One region of the Paenibacillus sp. R-74696 genome, then DNA from elsewhere that is predicted to be linked to it. Evidence: a T-box and tRNA genes for the amino acid it is inferred to sense, from the RefSeq annotation. Region 1 holds a T-box; the other holds one or more tRNA genes.
The links. A T-box is a leader RNA that pairs with one kind of tRNA and senses whether it is charged. The one in region 1 lies ahead of argS (arginine--tRNA ligase), so its partner is inferred to be a tRNA-Arg.
Positions count from the first base shown of each region.

Region 2: it has a tRNA-Arg gene. The T-box ahead of argS (arginine--tRNA ligase) is inferred to sense a tRNA for this amino acid. The anticodon was not compared.

Region 1 is NZ_JBPULM010000042.1:68,918-78,473, forward strand. It holds gene ACSR9A_RS19995 (hypothetical protein) at 1-30, opposite strand, end outside; gene ACSR9A_RS20000 (YwqG family protein) at 225-1,124, shown strand; gene ACSR9A_RS20005 (aminotransferase-like domain-containing protein) at 1,269-2,498, opposite strand; gene ACSR9A_RS20010 (iron-containing alcohol dehydrogenase) at 2,725-3,888, opposite strand; gene ACSR9A_RS20015 (EamA family transporter) at 4,014-5,045, opposite strand; gene ACSR9A_RS20020 (L-lactate dehydrogenase) at 5,447-6,412, shown strand; T-box leader at 6,466-6,703, shown strand; gene argS (arginine--tRNA ligase) at 6,771-8,471, shown strand; gene ACSR9A_RS20030 (hypothetical protein) at 8,548-8,826, opposite strand; gene ACSR9A_RS20035 (hypothetical protein) at 9,318-9,556, opposite strand, start outside.
Region 2 is NZ_JBPULM010000040.1:14,179-23,734, reverse strand. It holds gene ACSR9A_RS19280 (AraC family transcriptional regulator) at 1-770, shown strand, start outside; gene nfsA (oxygen-insensitive NADPH nitroreductase) at 805-1,542, shown strand; gene ACSR9A_RS19270 (ABC transporter ATP-binding protein) at 1,754-2,596, shown strand; tRNA gene ACSR9A_RS19265 (tRNA-Gly) at 2,791-2,865, shown strand; tRNA gene ACSR9A_RS19260 (tRNA-Arg) at 2,872-2,948, shown strand; tRNA gene ACSR9A_RS19255 (tRNA-Pro) at 2,973-3,049, shown strand; tRNA gene ACSR9A_RS19250 (tRNA-Gly) at 3,055-3,125, shown strand; gene ACSR9A_RS19245 (class I SAM-dependent methyltransferase) at 3,244-3,978, shown strand; gene ACSR9A_RS19240 (hypothetical protein) at 4,042-4,611, shown strand; gene ppc (phosphoenolpyruvate carboxylase) at 4,867-7,671, shown strand; gene ACSR9A_RS19230 (S1C family serine protease) at 8,043-9,488, shown strand.

The DNA of each region.
Region 1 (9,556 bases):
AGCTTTACTCCAGCTTTTCAATTCTTCCATCTGACTATCAGCCCCTTATTTCTATCGTACTTTGATTCAGGTAAAACATTACATAGGGAAATATACCCTTTTATTCGCAAACTCTATCTATCGTGCCATACGATTTTGGTAAGCTTTCCTCGCAGCGGGGTAATGGTTCAATACGACATGGTTTATGACGACTAACCTAATTCCAGAATGGAGTGTTCATGCTTATGTCCAATCACCTTAACGAACAGCTGTCACACGCGCTAGAGCAGCTGCTGAACGAGCATCATCTTGCTCCCGCTGCCGAAAAATTGCTCCCGCAAGCCCGCAGCACAGTGAAGCTGTCTGCAATAGAGCCTGATTTATATGAAAAGATTGGCAACTCCCGCGTCGGCGGCTATCCGGATCTTCCGCAGGCGATGGAATGGCCAACGGATGCGTCCGGCAAGCTGATGACCCCGCTCGTCCAATTGAATTTGGCGGACATAGCGCCTGCAAGCAGGCAGGGCTGGCTGCCGGAAACCGGGATGCTGTATTTCTTTTGCGGCATGGACGAAGGTGCTGCGAACATCGAGCATCGCATTATTTTTGTTGAGTACCCTGAGCAGCTTGCTTTCCGCCATCCCGGGACAGCAACGATTCTTGAGGATATATATAAAACGTCGTTTCAACCTTACAAAGCGGCAGCTGTTTCAGCGGTTGAGCTGCCGAACATGCCTTATGTGGATTATGAGGTCATTGATTTTGAGGAAGGCTCGACAGACCGCTATTTTGAGCTTGCCGCCGAGATGCAGGGGGATCGCAAAACCAATTGGGGAACGATGTTCGGCTATCCGGCCGGGCAGCATCATGACGCCGAGTTGGAAGCGGCGCTATTCATTTTGGCGGATAAGACGGCCGAGTATGACAGCGAGAAGGCGATGAAGCATTTGGCGGACATGCTTGGCAAAAGCCGAGAGCGTGCCGAAGCGGAAATCGAGGATATGATTATGCTGCTGGAAATTGACAGCAATGAACGGGTCAGCTTTCAGTGGCAAAATGCTGGCGTCATTCATTTTTTCATTCGAAAAGAGGACTTGCTTGCTCGCAATTTCAGCCGTACCTACTGCTCGATTTACTCTAGCTAGTCCTCTCAAAGGAACAGATGGATTATATAAAAAGCGCGAAGCTTCACCCCGCAGATTTTCTGCTGACGGCGAGGCTTCGCGCTTTAGGTTGGGAATCGACAAGGTGGATCTCAAGATGCTGCGGATCGCCAGCTAGGCTCGGTTCTAGGCTTGCAGCTCAGTAACAGCTTGCTGCGCTGCTCGGCCTTGCAAAGCTTCAAAATAAGCTTCTGCCAACGCCTTAATGCCGCGCTCGATCTGCTCCGGGATGCAAAAGCTGAAGCATAGCCGCAAATGATGCGAGCCCTGCCCATCGGCGAAAAAAGCATTGCCTGCCACAAAGCTGACCCCCTTCGCCAGTGCAGCTGGCGCAAACTGCCTCACATCTACCTGCTCATCAAACGTCACCCAGACGAAAAATCCGCCAGCTGGCACCTGCACCACAACATGCTCCGCAAACTCCCTTTTGAGCGCTCGAATCATCGTATCTCGCTGCGTCCTATACCGCTCGGTCAGCTTTTCAACCTGCTCATCGAACCCATAATGCTGCAGCAATTCGCCGACTACCTCTTGGGTAAAAGGATTGAGCTGGCTTCCCAGCGACAGCGTCGCCATATGCGAAATGACCTCCGGTGCGGCAATTGCCCAGCCAAGGCGCAGCCCAGGACCCAGCGTCTTCGAGAACGTACTGACGTAGATGACCTGCTCCGGCGCAAACGAATAGATCGCAGGAAGCGTATCACCGCTAATATTCAGCTCGGCATAAGCATCATCCTCAAGGATGAGGAAATTGTAGGCCACCGCCAGCTCCGCTAGCCTTTGCCTGCGCTCAAGCGACAGGCTGACGCCCGTCGGATTATGATAGTTCGGCATGCAATACAGCAGCTTCGGTATCGGCTCATTGCGCTCAGCCGCCTGCTTCAAAGCCGCCTCCAGCAGCTCGACCTGAAGCCCCTGCTCATCAACGGGGATTGACCTGATGACGGCACCCGCTGCACGGAAAGCCTGCAGGCCATTAAAGAAGGTTGGCGCTTCTACCCAAGCCTCATCTCCCGGGTTAAGCAAAATTCGCGCAGTCAGATCAATGCCTTGAATGGCGCCAAAGGTCGGAATAAAGTTTTCCGCCCCGGCATGAATGCCGAACTTGCGGGAACGTGCCAGCACCCAATCCCTGACACGGGCTGGTCCCTTCGCTCCCGAATAATGGAGCGCATCCGCCCTGTCCCATTTCAGCGCTTTCTCCGCCGCTGCTTGCAGCTCCTCAACCGGCAGCAAATCCGTTGCTGGAAAACCATAGGACAAATGAACATGCTGCGGATCCGTCACCTTCGTTCCACCAATCGATCGTGCGGGCAAGTTGCGGGCAAAACGATACGCTGCTGCTTGATCTCCCATATGAAAAAGCCTCCTCAAATATCCGATTATTCCGATTATTTTATATGAATTTAACTTATCACTCCATATATGCAGCGGTCAACAGCACGGATAATAGAGATTTTCTATTTCATCATTGAAATTACAAGCATTCGAGAATAATTGGGTCTATCGCTGGCCAGAAAAAAAGCATTCAGGCGTGCTGCTTGCGCAGCAGTACCTGAATGCTTCTAGAAAGCTGCCTGACTTACAAGCTCGCCGTCAAGATGCTCTTGACTGCTTCCTTGTCCAGGCTCTTGAAGGAGCCGATTGGGCCGAATACGGTCGCTTCCGCCGCCATCCGGTCGATGTTCTCGCCGTTAATGCCCAGCTCGCCGAGTGTTGCAGGCGCGCCAATGCGCGTAAAGTAGGCGCGTGTCGCTTCAATACCCGCAAGCGCCACTTCCTCATCGGATTTGCCGCTCGGGTCGATGCCCCATACCCGTACTGCGTATTGCACGAAGCGGTCGATACGCTCTTGATACACATGCTTCATCCAGTTCGGGAAGATGATCGCAAGCCCTGCGCCATGGGCGATATCATAAATCGCACTTACCTCATGCTCAATGCCATGCGACGCCCAGTCCGTCACAACGCCAATCGGCAGCGTGCCGTTGAGCGCAAAGGTGCCGGCAAGCAGCAAGTTCGCTCTGGCGTCATAGTCAGAGCCATTTTCGATTGCTTTTTCACCGTTTTCAATAACGGTTTGCAAAATCGATTCAGCGAAGCGCTCCTGCAGCGGCGTATCGGTCGTCAGGGAGAAATATTGCTCGAACACATGAGACATAATGTCGACGATGCCGTTCGCTGTCTGATCCTTCGGTACGGAATACGTCAGCTTCGGATCAAGAATCGAAAACTTCGGATAGACAAGCTTGCTGCCAAGACCGCGTTTTTGCTGTGTTTCCCAGTTGGAAATAACCGCGTTGCCGTTCATTTCCGAGCCAGTAGCAGCAAGCGTCAGCACGGTGCCGATAGGCAAGGCCTCTTGGATGACCGCTTTACGGATCGTGAAATCCCATACGTCGCCTTCATAGAGCGCCCCAGCTGCAATCGCCTTGGAAGCATCCAGCACGCTGCCGCCGCCAACGGCGAGCACAAATTCGATTTTTTCACTGCGGCAAATGTCGATGCCTTTATTAATCGTCGTCAGACGTGGATTCGGCTCCACGCCAGACAGTTCATGAACGGTTGCGCCAATGCTATTTAATTGGGAAATCACTTCGTCATAAAGCCCCGAACGCTTGATGCTTCCGCCACCGTATACGAGCAGAACTTGCGTCCCGTATGGCTTGACCAGCTCTCCAAGCTGCTGTACCTTCCCTGCTCCGAATACGAGCTTGGTAGGGTTGTACAATTCAAAATCTTTCATAGTAAGTGAAACCTCCCGTTAATTAAAATAAGTGAACGGTTGTATTATAACACTTTCACTGAGTTTTCTAAAGTTATAGACGTTTCGTACTTAACTCGCCTGTATTCAGCGCGGGCTGCTCCGCTTTATGAACCATACAAACGCATAAGCAGAATGCCTGCAAAGGCAGTAGATATCCCGATCGTCTCCAATTTGGAGAAGCGCTCCTTGACGACAAAGCGTGTATACAGCAGCACAATCAGTACATTAAGCGCCGTTACCGCCGACACCAGTCCCGCCTTCCCCACATCAAAAGCCGTCACAATAAACATCATGCCAACCGCATTGGTAATGCCGACTGCCATCCCGACGGAAAACGTGCGGCGGAAGCTCCAGCTCCTTTTGATCACCAAGCCTGCTGAATTGCCTGCTTTAGCTTCAGCAGCTGCGATTGGCTTAGCGTTTTGACTCGTATTCCCGTTTCTAGCGCCACCCGTGAAACCAGCATTTGCAGGAGTAACCGCCATTGCAGCGGACCCAGCGGCTATTTCTTGCGCAGCTTGGCCTGCTGCCAGGGCAGCAAAACGCATCGAGCGCATATCGCGCAGCCACCAAAGCCCAAAGCAGATCGATCCGCTGCTGAACATGCAGACAAGCGTCGGAAACAACGGCGCATCCATCAGCGTCGACCATTTTCCCGACAGATCGTTTCCGGCAAACAGCAGCATGGCCAGCAGCCCCCATTGCGCTCCTTGCAAATTGCCACGGGTAATATCATTGGAATAACGCACCAGCAATATACCCGCGATAATGATAATAAAGGAGCTTAGCTGCGCCATATTCAGCGTCTCGCCCCATACCGCGAAGGCGACAACGACAACAATCGCCGAAGGCAGTGCGGTCAAAATCGCAACAATAGAAGCTTTGCCCACGGCAAAGCCCTTGAACATGCTCGCATTTGCCCCGAAAGAGAGCAGCCCCATCTGCACCCCAATGAGCGATGAAACGGTGAAAGCCGACCCTGTTGCCAGCGTACAAACAAGTGTAATCAGCGCTCCCGAGAAAAATACTCCACACAGCAGCGCATTGCGATTAAGCGCCTGCTGGCTCGTCCAATGATACAAAATCCCCCGCAGCCCAAAACTCGTAGCCGCCAGCAAGGATAATACAAGCCACATGAATGCCATTCCTCCATCTCTGTCTGCCCACACATACTTTCCCTATCATGACAGCTGAAGGTTAGATTGTAAATGCACGAAAATAAGCGGTTTATCTCTATTCAACCTTAGGTCTTCCGACCTGCACATTGTGGACAATCCTCCCTGTTTACATGTGGATAAGTATTGGAGGCAGCGGAAAATACTTAACTTGAACACTGTTGATAATGTGTATAACTCTGTGGATATGTTGAAAAACAGAGCCTGCACCTCCACTAGCTGGCAGATAAAAATGTGCATATTTTCACGCTTTTTCATCCATGTGACATAGACAAACATGGAATGAACATGGCCGTCACATGATGGGCTGGCTGCCGCATATAATAGCGTAAAGAGGTTAACGGCAGAGGAGATGCAAAAGGATGGCAAACAAAGGGCGCAAGGTCGCCATTGTAGGTGTCGGTCAGGTCGGTTCTAGCTGCGCGTATGCCTTAATTAACCAGTCGATTTGCGATGAGCTGCTGCTCATTGACCGCACGTTCGACCGGGCCTACGCACAGGCGCTCGATTTATCGCACAGCATGGATTTTGTCCATGGTCGGACGAAGGTCGCTGCTGGAACGCTGGAGCAGTGCGGAGATGTGGATGTGATTCTTTTATGTGCAGGGGCATATCCAGTGGGCAGCGATGATCGGCTGGATGTGCTGCATACGGTGCGCGAGATTTATGAAACGATGATTCCGCGCATTATGAACAGCGGGTTCTGCGGAATTTTTGTAGCGGCCGCCAATCCTGTGGATATTGTGACGTATGTCGTGTGGGAGCTGTCCGGCATGCCGCGCTGCCAAGTGATTGGCACCGGAACGTCCATCGATTCCTCGCGGCTCAAGACGCTGCTCTGCGAGCATTTCCCCGTTGATGCCCGCAGCGTGCAGGGCTATGTGCTTGGGGAGCATGGCGAGTCACAGTTTCCCGCTTGGTCGCATGTGACGGTTGGCGGCAAGCCGCTGCTGCATATTTTGGCTCAGCATCCCGAGCGCTTTGGACATGTGAAGCTCGGAGCGCTCGCTGAGCAGACCCGCAATGCCGGCTGGGAAATCTATACGCGCAAAGGCTCGACCAGCTTTGGCATTGGCAATGCACTGGCGCATATTACCCGCTCCATTCTAAACGACGAGCATCGCATTATTGCCGTATCGGCGATATTAAACGGCGAATATGGCCAGCGGCAAGTATGCGCCGGCGTACCCGCCATTATCGCCCGCAGCGGGGTTAAGGAAATCGTCGAGCTCAAGCTGACGACGCGGGAGCAGCGGCTGATGGAGCGCTCATGCTCGATTATACGCCAGGCGATTGAGAGCCTGTCTCTCGTAACCGAGAAAGAATAGCCGACTAAAAACGGATTGATTTTTCTGAAAGGATTCGATATGATAGCTGTTAATTAACATCAAGGAACGGGAGAGTAACCTAAATAGGCGCCATTTCAAGCGAGCCGGAACAGTGAAAGCCGGCAATGGACGGTTAGGTGAAGCGCACCCGGGAGATGGCGGCCTGAAACGAGTAATCGCGCTAGGGACGTCCGGTTCAGCACCGTTACAACGGCGAGATGCCCTTCCTTTATTTTGTGCGGAGGCGGCAACAAGAGTGGTACCGCGGGGATAACAGGCCTCGTCTCTTATTTTTAGAGACGGGGTCTTTTTTGCGTGCTGCTCTGCTCTTGCCTGAACATTTATTTTGGAGAGGAAGATGATGATGCTGTTAATGGACAAAATTGCGCTGGCTCTGGCTAATGCACTCGCTCTGCCCGAAGCAGAAATTCGGCCCTTGCTGGAATATCCGCCCGATGAGGAGCTTGGCGATGCTGCTTTCCCCTGCTTTACTTTGGCCCGTACGATGAAACAAAGCCCTGCTAACATCGCTGCTTTGCTTGAGCCCCTGCTGATAGACGCGAGCTGGAGCGTTCAGGCTTCCGGCCCCTATTTGAATTTCAAATGGAATCGGGAGCTGACCGCAGTGCAGCTTATCGCAGATTGGCAAAGTGGAAGCCTTATGCAGGCAGCCATTGGGAATGGAGCGCGCGTCATTATCGACATGTCTTCGCCCAATATTGCGAAGCCGTTCGGCATCGGGCATTTGCGCTCGACGATGATCGGCAATGCGCTCTATCATATTTTACACAAGGTTGGCTATGAGACGGTCAGCGTCAATCATCTGGGCGATTGGGGCACGCAGTTCGGCAAGATGATTACCGCCTATCTCAAATGGGGCGACGAGCAGCAGCTTGCAGCCGATCCCATTAAAGGGTATTTGGAGCTGTATGTGCGTTTCCATGAGGAAGCTGAGCAGCACCCCGAGCTGGAGGATGAGGCGCGCGGCTGGTTCGCCAAGCTGGAAGCTGGCGATGCTGAAGCCATTCGCTGCTGGAGCCAGTTTATTGCTGACAGCCTGAAGGAGTTCAACAAGCTGTATGACCGACTCGGCGTGAGCTTTGACCATTTTCTCGGCGAAAGCTTCTATAACGATAAAATGGATGCCGTCGTGCAGCAGCTTCAGGAGCAACAGCTGCTGGAGGAAAGTGAAGGCGCACAGGTCGTCCGTCTGGATGAGCATGAGCTGCCGCCTTGCCTCATTCGCAAATCCGACGGCACCTCCATCTATGCGACACGTGACCTAGCGACCGCGATATATCGCCATGAAGAGATGAGGGGCAGCGAGCTGCTGTACGTCGTCGGCTCGGAGCAATCGCTGCATTTTCGCCAGCTGTTTCTCGTGCTTGAAAAAATGGGCTTTGCGTGGGCAGCAGCCTGCAAGCATATTCCCTTCGGACTCATGAAGCTGGACGGGCAAAAAATGTCCACTCGCCGCGGCAAGGTCGTGTTTCTAGAAGAAGTGCTGGATGAAGCGGTGCAGCGGGCTTTGCAGAAAATAGAGGAAAAGAACCCTGCACTTGCAGGAAAGTTTGAGGTGGCCGAGGCGGTTGGCATTGGCGCCGTCGTATTCGGGGATCTCAAAAACACGAGAATGCTTGCGGTCGATTTAGTTCTGGAGGATGTACTGAATTTTGAAGGGGAGACGGGCCCATACGTGCAATATGCTTACGCCAGAACGCAGCGGATATTGGCAAAAGCAGCCGGCAGCGACGTGGCTGCTGCCCCTCAGCCTGCCGATTATGAGCATGTTACAGGCGATTATGCCTGGCTGCTGATGAAGATGCTTTTGCGCTACACAGCCGCCCTGGGTGACGCTGCCAAGCGGCATGAGCCGTCCATTCTCGCCAGATATTTGATCCAGCTCGCGCAGGCGTTCAATCGTTTTTACCATCATGACAAGGTACTTGCCGGGGACGCTGGCGAGCGGATCGTTAAGCTTAAGCTGGTGCAGGTTGCTGCCGCTGTGCTTAAGGAAGGCTTAGAGCTGCTCGGCTTGAAAACGCCGAAGGAAATTTAGACGTAAAGCACAAAAAACAGGCATCCACCAGCCAGAAGCGGGGGTGCCTGTTTTTTAAATCTTTTTCAAACAAGTATTAGCTATTCGTCGGTTCCGGAATAAGATCCTTCTCGATGATCTGCTGATTGAAATGAGCGATGTTCTTCTCAAAGCAATTGCAGTAGTAGTCTTTCCGGCACAATGGACAAGGTACGTTCAGCATCCGCGTAACGCCTGTTAATCTCCATACTGGCTTCTGGCTGTAGAACAAACGCGCCTTGGAACCTTCACTAAGTGTCATGATGAACTGATATAACCCTGAGGCAAGATCTTTGTCGGCTAAAATAACGTTCTTAATCTGCAGTTTCGAATTCAAGATTTTCACCCTTACTGTTCGTATTCAAGATTGTGTAATAATACCCTTTATAGCGCCTTAAGTCAATATTTCTGCGGCCAGGACCATCGTTTGGGTATAAAAATCTTCATGCGAAAGTAAGGAAATCCCGCTTCGGCGTATCCATTTTAAAAACGAGACATGCATGGTTTATGCTCTTACACTTTTTTTCTCAAAACAAAGATAAATATCAGATAGGCTATGATTAGAGCAAGATTGAATAGGGGGAGGATCATTTTCCAAAGCTCATTCGGAGCCGTTACAAACATAAGGAGTCCCCCTGAAAACAGAAAGAAGATATTTTCTACTCTTCTTCGAGGCTCCCATCCTGCTTTTACGATACTGACAATAACCCATAATGTAATAAGCACATAAAAGATTAACGCAATTAAATTAAGCAAAAATTCACCGCCTATATTCAAGACGAATAATACGTCTCTATTTCTAATAATTCCGTTTGGCGTAAATGTTTATTAAAGTTTTTCAATATAACTATAAGCTTTACCTAAGTAACTCTTTGCACTACTCCATTGGTTTGCAGCTACCCCTGCTAGTATCGCAGCTGTTCCTCCACCAACAATAATAGCTCCTATCACGCTCCAAGATAATGCTGCTACCGTTCCACCCACTTCTATCCATAAACTCATTAAAGCAACATCAAACGTGCTGAATTGCATAGCGAACAAATCAACCCCATTTTTCGCGGTAGCAA
Region 2 (9,556 bases), on a different contig from region 1:
TGCTCGCGCTTGGTCATGTGCCTGTAGGTGCACCTGATTACCATCTGTTCGAAAATTATTATGTGCGTGAGCATGTAAGAGCCATGACACCTTTCAAATGGGAACCCTGTGACATGGAGGCTGTTCGCGCGATGAAGCCTGACTTGATTTTGGGCTATGAGCATATGCGCTCTGAGGAGCAGGAGCAGCTTAGCCAGTTGGCCGAGCTGATTCCTATCGATTGGCATACTCAGGACGTTTACGGGCAGCTGCGACAAATTTCAGCAGTTGTAGGCAAACGGAGACAGGAAAGAGAATGGATGGAGCGGCATTTGGCTAAAGCGGATCAAGCGAGGGAACGGATTCAGCGTCAGATTGGCGGCATGGAGACATGCGCTGTGCTGGTCATGGAGCGTGATACGTTCAGAGTAGTGGGTAGCCGCAATATGGGGCATGTTTTTTTTCGCTTGCTTGGTCTAGATCCCCATCCACTTGTGAAGCAGCATATGGAGGCGGGAGCGCCGTTTATTTTTTCCGAGCCTAAGCCGTATAATGATCTGTCAAAATACGACGCTGATCGGCTCATAATCATGATTAATCCGAAGGATCAAGGGGCTCCAGAAGCGTTTAACCAGTTGAAAATGTCCGAACGATGGCGGAATCTCGCGGCAGTACGCGGTGGCAGAATGCATATTGTTCCTTTCAACAAATGGTGGGTGTATTCGCCGCTTGCGATTGATGGGCAGCTTGATGAAGCGGTCGCTTTTTTGCATAAGGAAGATGTAAGTTAATAAGTGAAACTATATAAGAAAAGAGCTGATCGCAATGTGGCCTGAAACGATAGACGTGCTGCTTAATCACCGCTCCATTCGGAAATTTAAATCGAACCCCATTCCACAGCCGACCCTGGCAAAAATAATAGAGGCGGGGCAGCAAGCTTCAACCTCAAGCAGTATGCAGTGCTTCACGGTAATCAACGTGAGTGACCCAGATAAGCGAAAAAAACTGGCTGAGCTTTCCGGCAATCAGGCCTATATTGAGGAATGCCCCGTATTTCTCGTCTGGTGCGCCGATCTGTACCGTTATGAGCAGGCAGCCAAGCAGCATTATGAGGGCGAGCTTACGAGCACGGTTGAAAATTTTATCGTAGCAACGGTTGATACCGCGCTGGCTGCTCAAAATGCAGCGATCGCAGCGGAATCGCTTGGCTATGGAATTGTTTATATTGGTGGCATCCGCAACAATCCCCAGGAGGTTTCAGCGCTTTTAGAACTGCCAGCGCATGTGTACCCCGTATTCGGGATGTGCATGGGGGAGCCGGATCAAGCGCCGCTGACGCGACCAAGACTGCCACAGCAGGCGATTTTGCATGAAAATAGCTATGATCAGGATGCGGTGGAAAGCGGCATTCGGCAGTATGACGAGACGATTAGGCAGTATATGCTGGAGCGCTCAGAAGGCAAGCTGAATACGAGCTGGTCCGAATCTATGGCGGCCAAAATCAATCATCCCCGTCTGCATATGGGCGATTTTCTCCGCAGCAAAGGCTTCTTGCAAAAATAAGAAGCCTTTCGGCCGTGCATGGGCGATACAAAATCATTTGGCCTAAACAATTGCTTTATTTTCATTGACATTATACGTGAGAACGATTATCATTAATTATTGAATGATACTGATAATAGTTATCATGTTTAATGAATGATAAGTCGTATGATTTTAAAATATTCAGCAAACAATCCGTATAAGCGGGCATCGGAAGGAGCGTGCATGTCACATGATTCGCCTCACAACATCGAATCTCGACATTGGTTATGATGAACGGTTAATCGTTCAAGATCTGAATATTGCTATCCCACAAGGAAAAATTACTGCGTTGGTGGGGTCCAACGGTTCGGGTAAATCGACGATTTTGAAAACAATGGCTCGTCTGATGAATCCATCTGCAGGCAGCGTATTGCTGGATGGGAAGTCGATTCATAAGCAAGCGACGAAAGAAGTGGCGAAGCAGCTGGCTATTTTGCCGCAAAATCCGACTGCTCCAGACGGACTGACCGTATCCGAGCTTGTATCGTATGGACGTTTTCCTTATCAGAAGGGCTTCGGCTCTGTGAGCAAGGATGACCGTAAAATTATCCAATGGGCCATAGAAGCGACGGGAATGGTAGATTTTGCTGACCGTCCAGTTGATCAGCTGTCAGGCGGTCAACGCCAGCGTGCTTGGATTGCGATGTCATTGGCACAGGAAACGGATATTTTATTTTTGGATGAGCCAACCACTTTCCTTGATATGGCGCATCAGCTCGAAGTATTGCATCTGCTTGAGAAGCTTAACGAGGTTAATAAGCGTACGGTTGTTATGGTTGTCCATGACCTGAACCACGCTTCGCGTTATGCGCATCATATGATTGCTATCAAAAAAGGCAGTGTCGTTGGTGAAGGCTCGCCGCAAGAGGTTATGACACCGGAGATTTTGCGCGAGGTGTTTAACATTGAAGCTGATATTATGCCTGATCCGCGTACCGGTGTTCCGCTGTGCATGCCGTATGCGCTCGCAGGTGAGTCGGCTGCATCCAGAGTTATGCTTGATAAGAAGCCGGCATTAGCTGGAGTTGTATAGTCAGTCATCAAACCGTGCTTGCAGGAGCACGGTTTGATTTTTATGTGGCGGCTAAAAGCAAAGGGAAGGCTAAAAACCCGGAAAAAGTTTTTTTAGAAAAAGCTAAAATAACAGTTGCAATTCCCTTCTCAACATGATATATTATTACTTGTCGCCACGATGAAACACTTAAGAAATACAGGCGAAAATGTAATGCGGACGTGGCTCAGTGGTAGAGCATCGCCTTGCCAAGGCGAGGGTCGCGAGTTCGAATCTCGTCGTCCGCTCCATAATGCGCGCCCTTAGCTCAGCTGGATAGAGCGTTTGACTACGAATCAAAAGGCCAGGAGTTCGAATCTCTTAGGGCGCGCCATTTCTTTAAAAATGAATTATCTGTCGGGACGTAGCTCAGCTTGGTAGAGCACCTGGTTTGGGACCAGGGGGTCGCATGTTCAAATCGTGTCGTCCCGACCATATTTGCGGGTGTAGTTCAATGGTAGAACTTTAGCCTTCCAAGCTAATAGCGTGGGTTCGATTCCCATCACCCGCTTAAACGTTACAAAGTACGAAGAAAGCCTTGCGGTATGCAAGGTTTTTTTTGTTCCTGTTTTTAAAGGATGATAATTTTTAAGGACAAAATAGCCAAGCGCTAAGGAGGTTGAAGGTGGATGAAGCAAAACAAATATGATGAGTCCTCTTTTTTCACAAATTATAGCCAGATGGCTCGTTCGATTGGGGGACTGGATGCTGCCGGAGAATGGTCGTTTTTTCGCAAAATGCTGCCGAAGCTGGAGGGTGCAAACGTGCTCGATCTCGGCTGCGGATTCGGCTGGCATTGCCGCTATGCACGGGAACAGCATGCCCGCTCGGTTGTAGGGATTGACCTTTCGGGCAATATGCTGGAACGGGCAAGGGAAATGACAGACGATGGACAGATTGAATATCGCCAGCTTGCGATTGAGGATATCGATTTTCCAGCGGAGGAGTTTAATGTCGTCATTAGCTCGCTTGCGCTGCACTATGTGGAGCAATTGGGCGGCCTCTTCAATAAGATTCACCATTCCCTGACGCCAGGCGGCACATTTGTCTTTTCGGTTGAGCATCCGGTGTTCACCGCGCTTGCCGGACAGGATTGGCATTATGGGGCGGAAGGGGAAAAGCTGCATTGGCCGCTGGATAATTATCATAGGGAGGGCCAGCGTCAGTCCAGATTTCTGGAGCATGATGTCGTTAAATATCACCGTACGGTTTCGACCTACATGAACGCGTTGATTGAATCCGGATTCGAGCTTAAGCAGCTTTCGGAGCTGCAGCCGACAAAGGAGCTGCTGGCTAGCCATTCGGCTTGGCAGGAGGAAATGCGCCGTCCGATGTTTTTGCTAGTTTCAGCAGTGAAAAAATAACAAAATAAGTCCCAATACATCGATAATAAGTGACAATAGAGAAGCGATGAACAGAAAGCTTCTATGGAGAGTTTCAGCCATGGAAGCTTTTTTAGTAGCGTTTGTCTGATTGAAGAGGCTATAAAGGATTGTTTATTTGCTGGAAAAAAGATGCCTGTTAGCTGGAAAAAAGCATACGCGTGCTACCAGCTAGTTTATTTTTATAAGGGTAGAAATGATCCCCGATACGCAAGCGACAGCAAGAGAAAGGTAGGCCCATTTATTTTTTTTAAAATAGATGAGGAATACCGCGAGCAGGGCCAAGGCGGTGGACAGCAGCGAGGACAGCAATGCACCGCTCATAAATGCAGCATTCCGATAAGGGATATACAACGGTATGAGCATAAGAAGCAAACTGAAGGCGATAATGGCGATTTGATGAGGGGTCAGGTGAAGGTAGCTGCCTTTTTTAGCCGTAACTTTAACCGTTATAAAAGAAATAGCTGCGATAATTATCAGCAATGGCAAGTAGAGCTGAACTATGAAAATCTCCTCCATTTCTTGATAAATCGAGGTAAATTCCTTTTTATACCATACCTAAAGATACGTGTGAATGGCAACTATTCTTTTTTTTATATCTTTTCTACAGCGTGAAAATGATTCTATTTATCCATAAAAAATGAATGAGATAGAATTGTATCATACAGGGGTAATGTATGACGTTAGCGGAAATTCAGGGGATCATCTCCTCATTTTATGATTAATGCTCCCTTTTTAGTTGTGAGCATAATAGACAACCTCCCATACATCTTGGTAAATGGCGGGGCTTCAACCGTGAAGGATTTTGTAGTATGATGTAAGATAGTTAAAATGAGTCCGTTATAGGGCACGCTACAGGAGGATTTCAGTATGTCGGAACAAGCTGCAACGAATTTATCGGCAAGCCGCCAGCAAGCGAACAATTTGCTGCGTAGGGATGTTCGGTTTCTAGGCAACATACTCGGCGAAGTGCTCGTCCACCAGGGCGGCAAGGAATTGCTTGAAATTGTAGAGCAAATCCGTGAAACAAGCAAATCGTTGCGAGCGGAATATATTCCGGAGCTATTCGCGCAATTCAAGACGACCGTGTCGTCATTGAGCCCGGAAATTAGGCACCAGGTTATTCGTGCCTTTGCGATTTATTTTCAACTGGTTAACATTGCTGAACAAAATCACCGTATTCGCCGCAAGCGCGATTATGAGCGTTCCACTGGGGAAGGCGTTCAACGCGGCTCCATTGAGAGTGCTGTAGCGGATCTGAAGGAACGTCAAATCGCAGTGGAAGATGTACAGCAAATGCTGAGCGGCATTTCGCTGGAGCTTGTTATGACTGCACATCCAACGGAAGCTACACGCAGAGCGGTACTGGATATCCACAAGCGGATTGCCGAAGATGTCATGGAGCTTGATAATCCGACGCTGACTTATCGTGAGCGCGAGAAGCTTCGCGAGAAGCTGCTGAATGAAGTGCTTATTTTGTGGCAAAGTGATGAGCTTCGTGACCGTAAGCCTACGGTTATCGACGAAGTTCGCAACGGCTTGTATTATTTTGATGAAACGTTGTTCGAGGTACTGCCTGCTGTCTACGAAGAGCTGGAGCGCTGCCTTGAGAAATATTATCCAGGTGAAAAATGGCATGCGCCAGACTTTCTCCGTTTTGGCTCGTGGATCGGCGGCGACCGTGACGGCAACCCTTCCGTAACGGCGAAGGTGACGTGGGAAGCGCTGACGATGCACCGCCTGCTGGCAATTCGCAAGTATGAAGAAACGCTGAATGAGCTGATGGGCCAACTCAGCTTCAGCACGAATATTGTGGAAGTGTCGGATGAATTGATTGAATCGATTCGCCGCGACCGCGAGCAGGTTGAGCTGAAATGCGTAGAACTGTGGCGCAACACGAAGGAGCCTTACCGCATCAAGCTTGGCTTTATGCTGGAGAAGCTCGCCAATACGCGCAATGAGGCGCTCAAAGGCTCGGCTATGCGCTATAACAGCCCGGAAGAGCTGCTGGAGGATTTGAAAATTATTGACCGCAGCCTGCGCAATCACTTCGCGGATTATGTGGCAGACACGCATATCGGCAAGCTGGTTCGCCAGGTTGAGCTGTTCGGCTTCCACCTGATGACGCTGGATATTCGCCAGCACAGCAAAGAGCATGAAAATGCGATGACTGAAATTTTGGCGAAAATGAATATTACGCCTGATTATGCAGGTTTGAATGAGGATGAAAAGGTTGAGCTACTGCATCGCCTGCTGAATGATCCGCGTCCATTGACGTCGAGCCACTTGGATTATACCGATGCAACGCGTGAATGCCTCGATGTGTACCATACGGCTTACCGTGCGAAGCAAGAGTTTGGCCCGAACTGCATTTCCAGCTACCTGATCAGTATGACGCAGGGCGCCAGCGACATGCTGGAAGTCATGGTCTTCTCGAAGGAAGTTGGCTTGTTCCGTCAAGATCGCGACGGCACGGTTCACTGCTCTGTTCAATCGGTGCCACTGTTCGAGACAATCGACGACCTTCATGCGGCTCCGGCTATTATGAAGCAGTTGTTCGAACTGCCGATTTACCGTCAAGCCGTTGCGGCTCGCGGCGATCTGCATGAAATTATGCTGGGTTACTCCGACAGCAATAAAGATGGCGGAGCGGTTACAGCAAACTGGGAGCTGCGCGTAGCTCTTAAGGAAATTACAGCAGCGGCGAACGAATACGATGTTAAGCTGAAGTTCTTCCACGGACGCGGCGGAGCACTCGGTCGCGGCGGCATGCCGCTGAACCGCAGCATTTTGGCACAGCCACCGCATACGGTTGGCGGCGGCATCAAAATTACCGAGCAAGGCGAAGTGCTTTCCTCGCGTTATTCGATGCAGGGCATCGCTTACCGCAGCTTGGAGCAGGCGACTTGGGCGCTGATTACAGCAGCGCGCTTGGCAAAATATCCGGAGCAGGGCCAGACGGCCGAGCCGGAGTGGGAAGAAATAGCCCGTTCGATTTCCGAGACGGCGCTGGAGAAATATCAGGATTTGATTTTCCGCGATCCGGATTTCCTCACGTACTTCAAGGAATCGACACCGCTGCCTGAGGTTGGCGAGCTGAACATTGGCTCACGTCCGTCCAAACGGAAAAACAGCGACCGCTTTGAAGATTTGCGCGCGATTCCATGGGTATTCGCATGGACGCAAAGCCGTTATCTGCTGCCAGCCTGGTATGCAGCCGGCACAGCGCTCCAGCAATATGTGGATGGAAGCGAAGAGCGTCTGCAAACGTTGAAAACGATGTATGAGCATTTCCCATTCTTCCGCTCTTTGATCGACAACCTGCAGATGGCACTGGCGAAAGCCGATCTTATTATTGCGAAGGAATATGCGGGCATGATTTCCGATGAGGCTATCCGCGATCGTATTTTCCAGCAAATTGAGTCGGAATATGCGCTGACGTCGCAAATGATTTTGAGCATTACGGGCCAAGCGGAAATTTTGGATAACGTACCGGTTATTCAAGAATCGATTCGCCTCCGTAATCCATACGTTGATCCGCTCAGCTACATGCAGGTTCAGCTTCTGACTGAGCTCCGCGGACTGCGGGCGAAGGACGAGGATGATCCAGAGCTGCTTCGTGAAGTATTGCTCACGATCAACGGAATTGCAGCCGGCCTGAGAAACACGGGCTAATACGAATACGGAGCTTGCAAAATAAATAAGTAAACGCCACGAGATTCTGGCGTGAATAGGAAAGCCAAGCAGGGCAGCTATTGCCTCGCTTGGCTTTTTTTTGCGTTGTAAAAGGTGGGGCAAGCGGGAGCAGTGGCCCTTATTATGCGCTTGTACAGCTTTTTAGCACGATATATGGTCGGGGTTCAAAGGTTTTATGTTGCTTTAAATTTCACTTAAGTTTGATTTAAGGTGCGTCCTGCATGATGTATACATAGAAGGCAAACGAAATGACCGAATACAATCGAACGGACAAGAACGAATCGTTATTTTCCCGATACTTAGCTTAAGTGATGAATTTTACTCGGTAAAACTTGAAGGAGGCAATCAAGATGAGCGAGGACAACCAATATAGAGGAACAAATAACAGCTTGAATGGACAGGGAGATGATCGTATGGCGGATCAAGTGAATGGTGGAGGACAAGGAAACGAGCAGGCGGACATGAACACAGCCGGATCGAGCGATAGCAAAGACGGACAAGCGAGTGCAGCTGGCAAGCCCGGGAGCGAGCAGGTTTTCAAAACGGTTTATGGTTATGAGGATGCTGCTGAACCGCGGGAAGAGGCTTCGGCGTCGAAGGAGGCGGAGGCGAATGGAAGCCGGACAACGCCCCAGCAAGCTGATCCACTCGTATCATCGGTATCGCAGCAGGAATCAGCTGCAGGCCAAGAGGCTGCAAAACAGACGGCTCCGCTAGTAGCTTCCTACATCTACGAGGCAGAACGCTCCCCTTCGAGCTTGCGCCATTCGTATGAGAAGCAGCTGGGTCAGTTGCAGACGATGACGGATAAAGGGCAAAGCGGCGCAGGCAGGGGCGGGGACGAGGCTTCCTCCAAGCTGGCGAAGCGTTCGCCGATGAAGTCCATTTTCGCCGCGTTTCTGGCAGGGGCTGTCGTCATCGGCGGCTTTATGTATACGGCGGATCGCAGCAATTTGTTTACAGGCGGCGTAGCTACAGTGAATGCGACAAATGGCAGTGTCGTCAGCAATGGCAGCGAGAACAGCGCAGGCTTGACAACCGCCGCCAACTCGGTGGACAGCCAAATTTCCAGCATTTATGCAGCGGCATCCCCAGCGGTCGTCAAAATCGAAAACTACGGCCAAGCGACGCGCTCGAGCGGACGCGGCTCGGACTACTGGCAGTTTTTCGGCCAGCAGGCACCGCAAAACGGCCAACAGCAGCAGCCAAATGCAGGCTCCAATGATCAAAACAGCACAGACGATTCCAATTTGCAGCTTACCGGCTCCGGAACGGGATTTATATTCCAGTCCGATGGTTACATTTTAACGAATGAGCATGTCATTAGCGGGGCTTCCCAAGTGAAGGTAACCGTAGAAGGTTATGATGAGCCGTTTGTGGCCAAGGTTGTTGGCTCCAGCGCCGATCTGGATTTGGCTGTTCTGAAAATTACCGGAACGACGGCATTCCCGATGCTGTCGCTGGGCGACTCGGATAGCACAGCCATCGGTGACTGGGTTATCGCTATCGGCAATCCTTATGGCTTCGACCACACGATGACGGTTGGTGTGCTAAGCGCGAAAGAACGTCCAATTTCTGTACAAGACGAAAATGGCGGCACGAAGGATTATAAGCATTTGCTGCAGACCGATGCCTCCATTAACCCAGGCAACTCGGGAGGTCCGCTGCTGAATACGAGTGGGCAGGTCATTGGCATCAATACGGCGGTAAGCGCGGAGGCGCAAGGCATTGGTTTTGCTATTCCATCGAACGAAATTCAAAGTGTGCTTCAAAAGCTGATGACAAATTCCTTATAATATTTTTCATATAAAAAGGCTGGGAACGATGTGCGGTACGATTCGCATTCGTAACGAGCCCGGCAAGA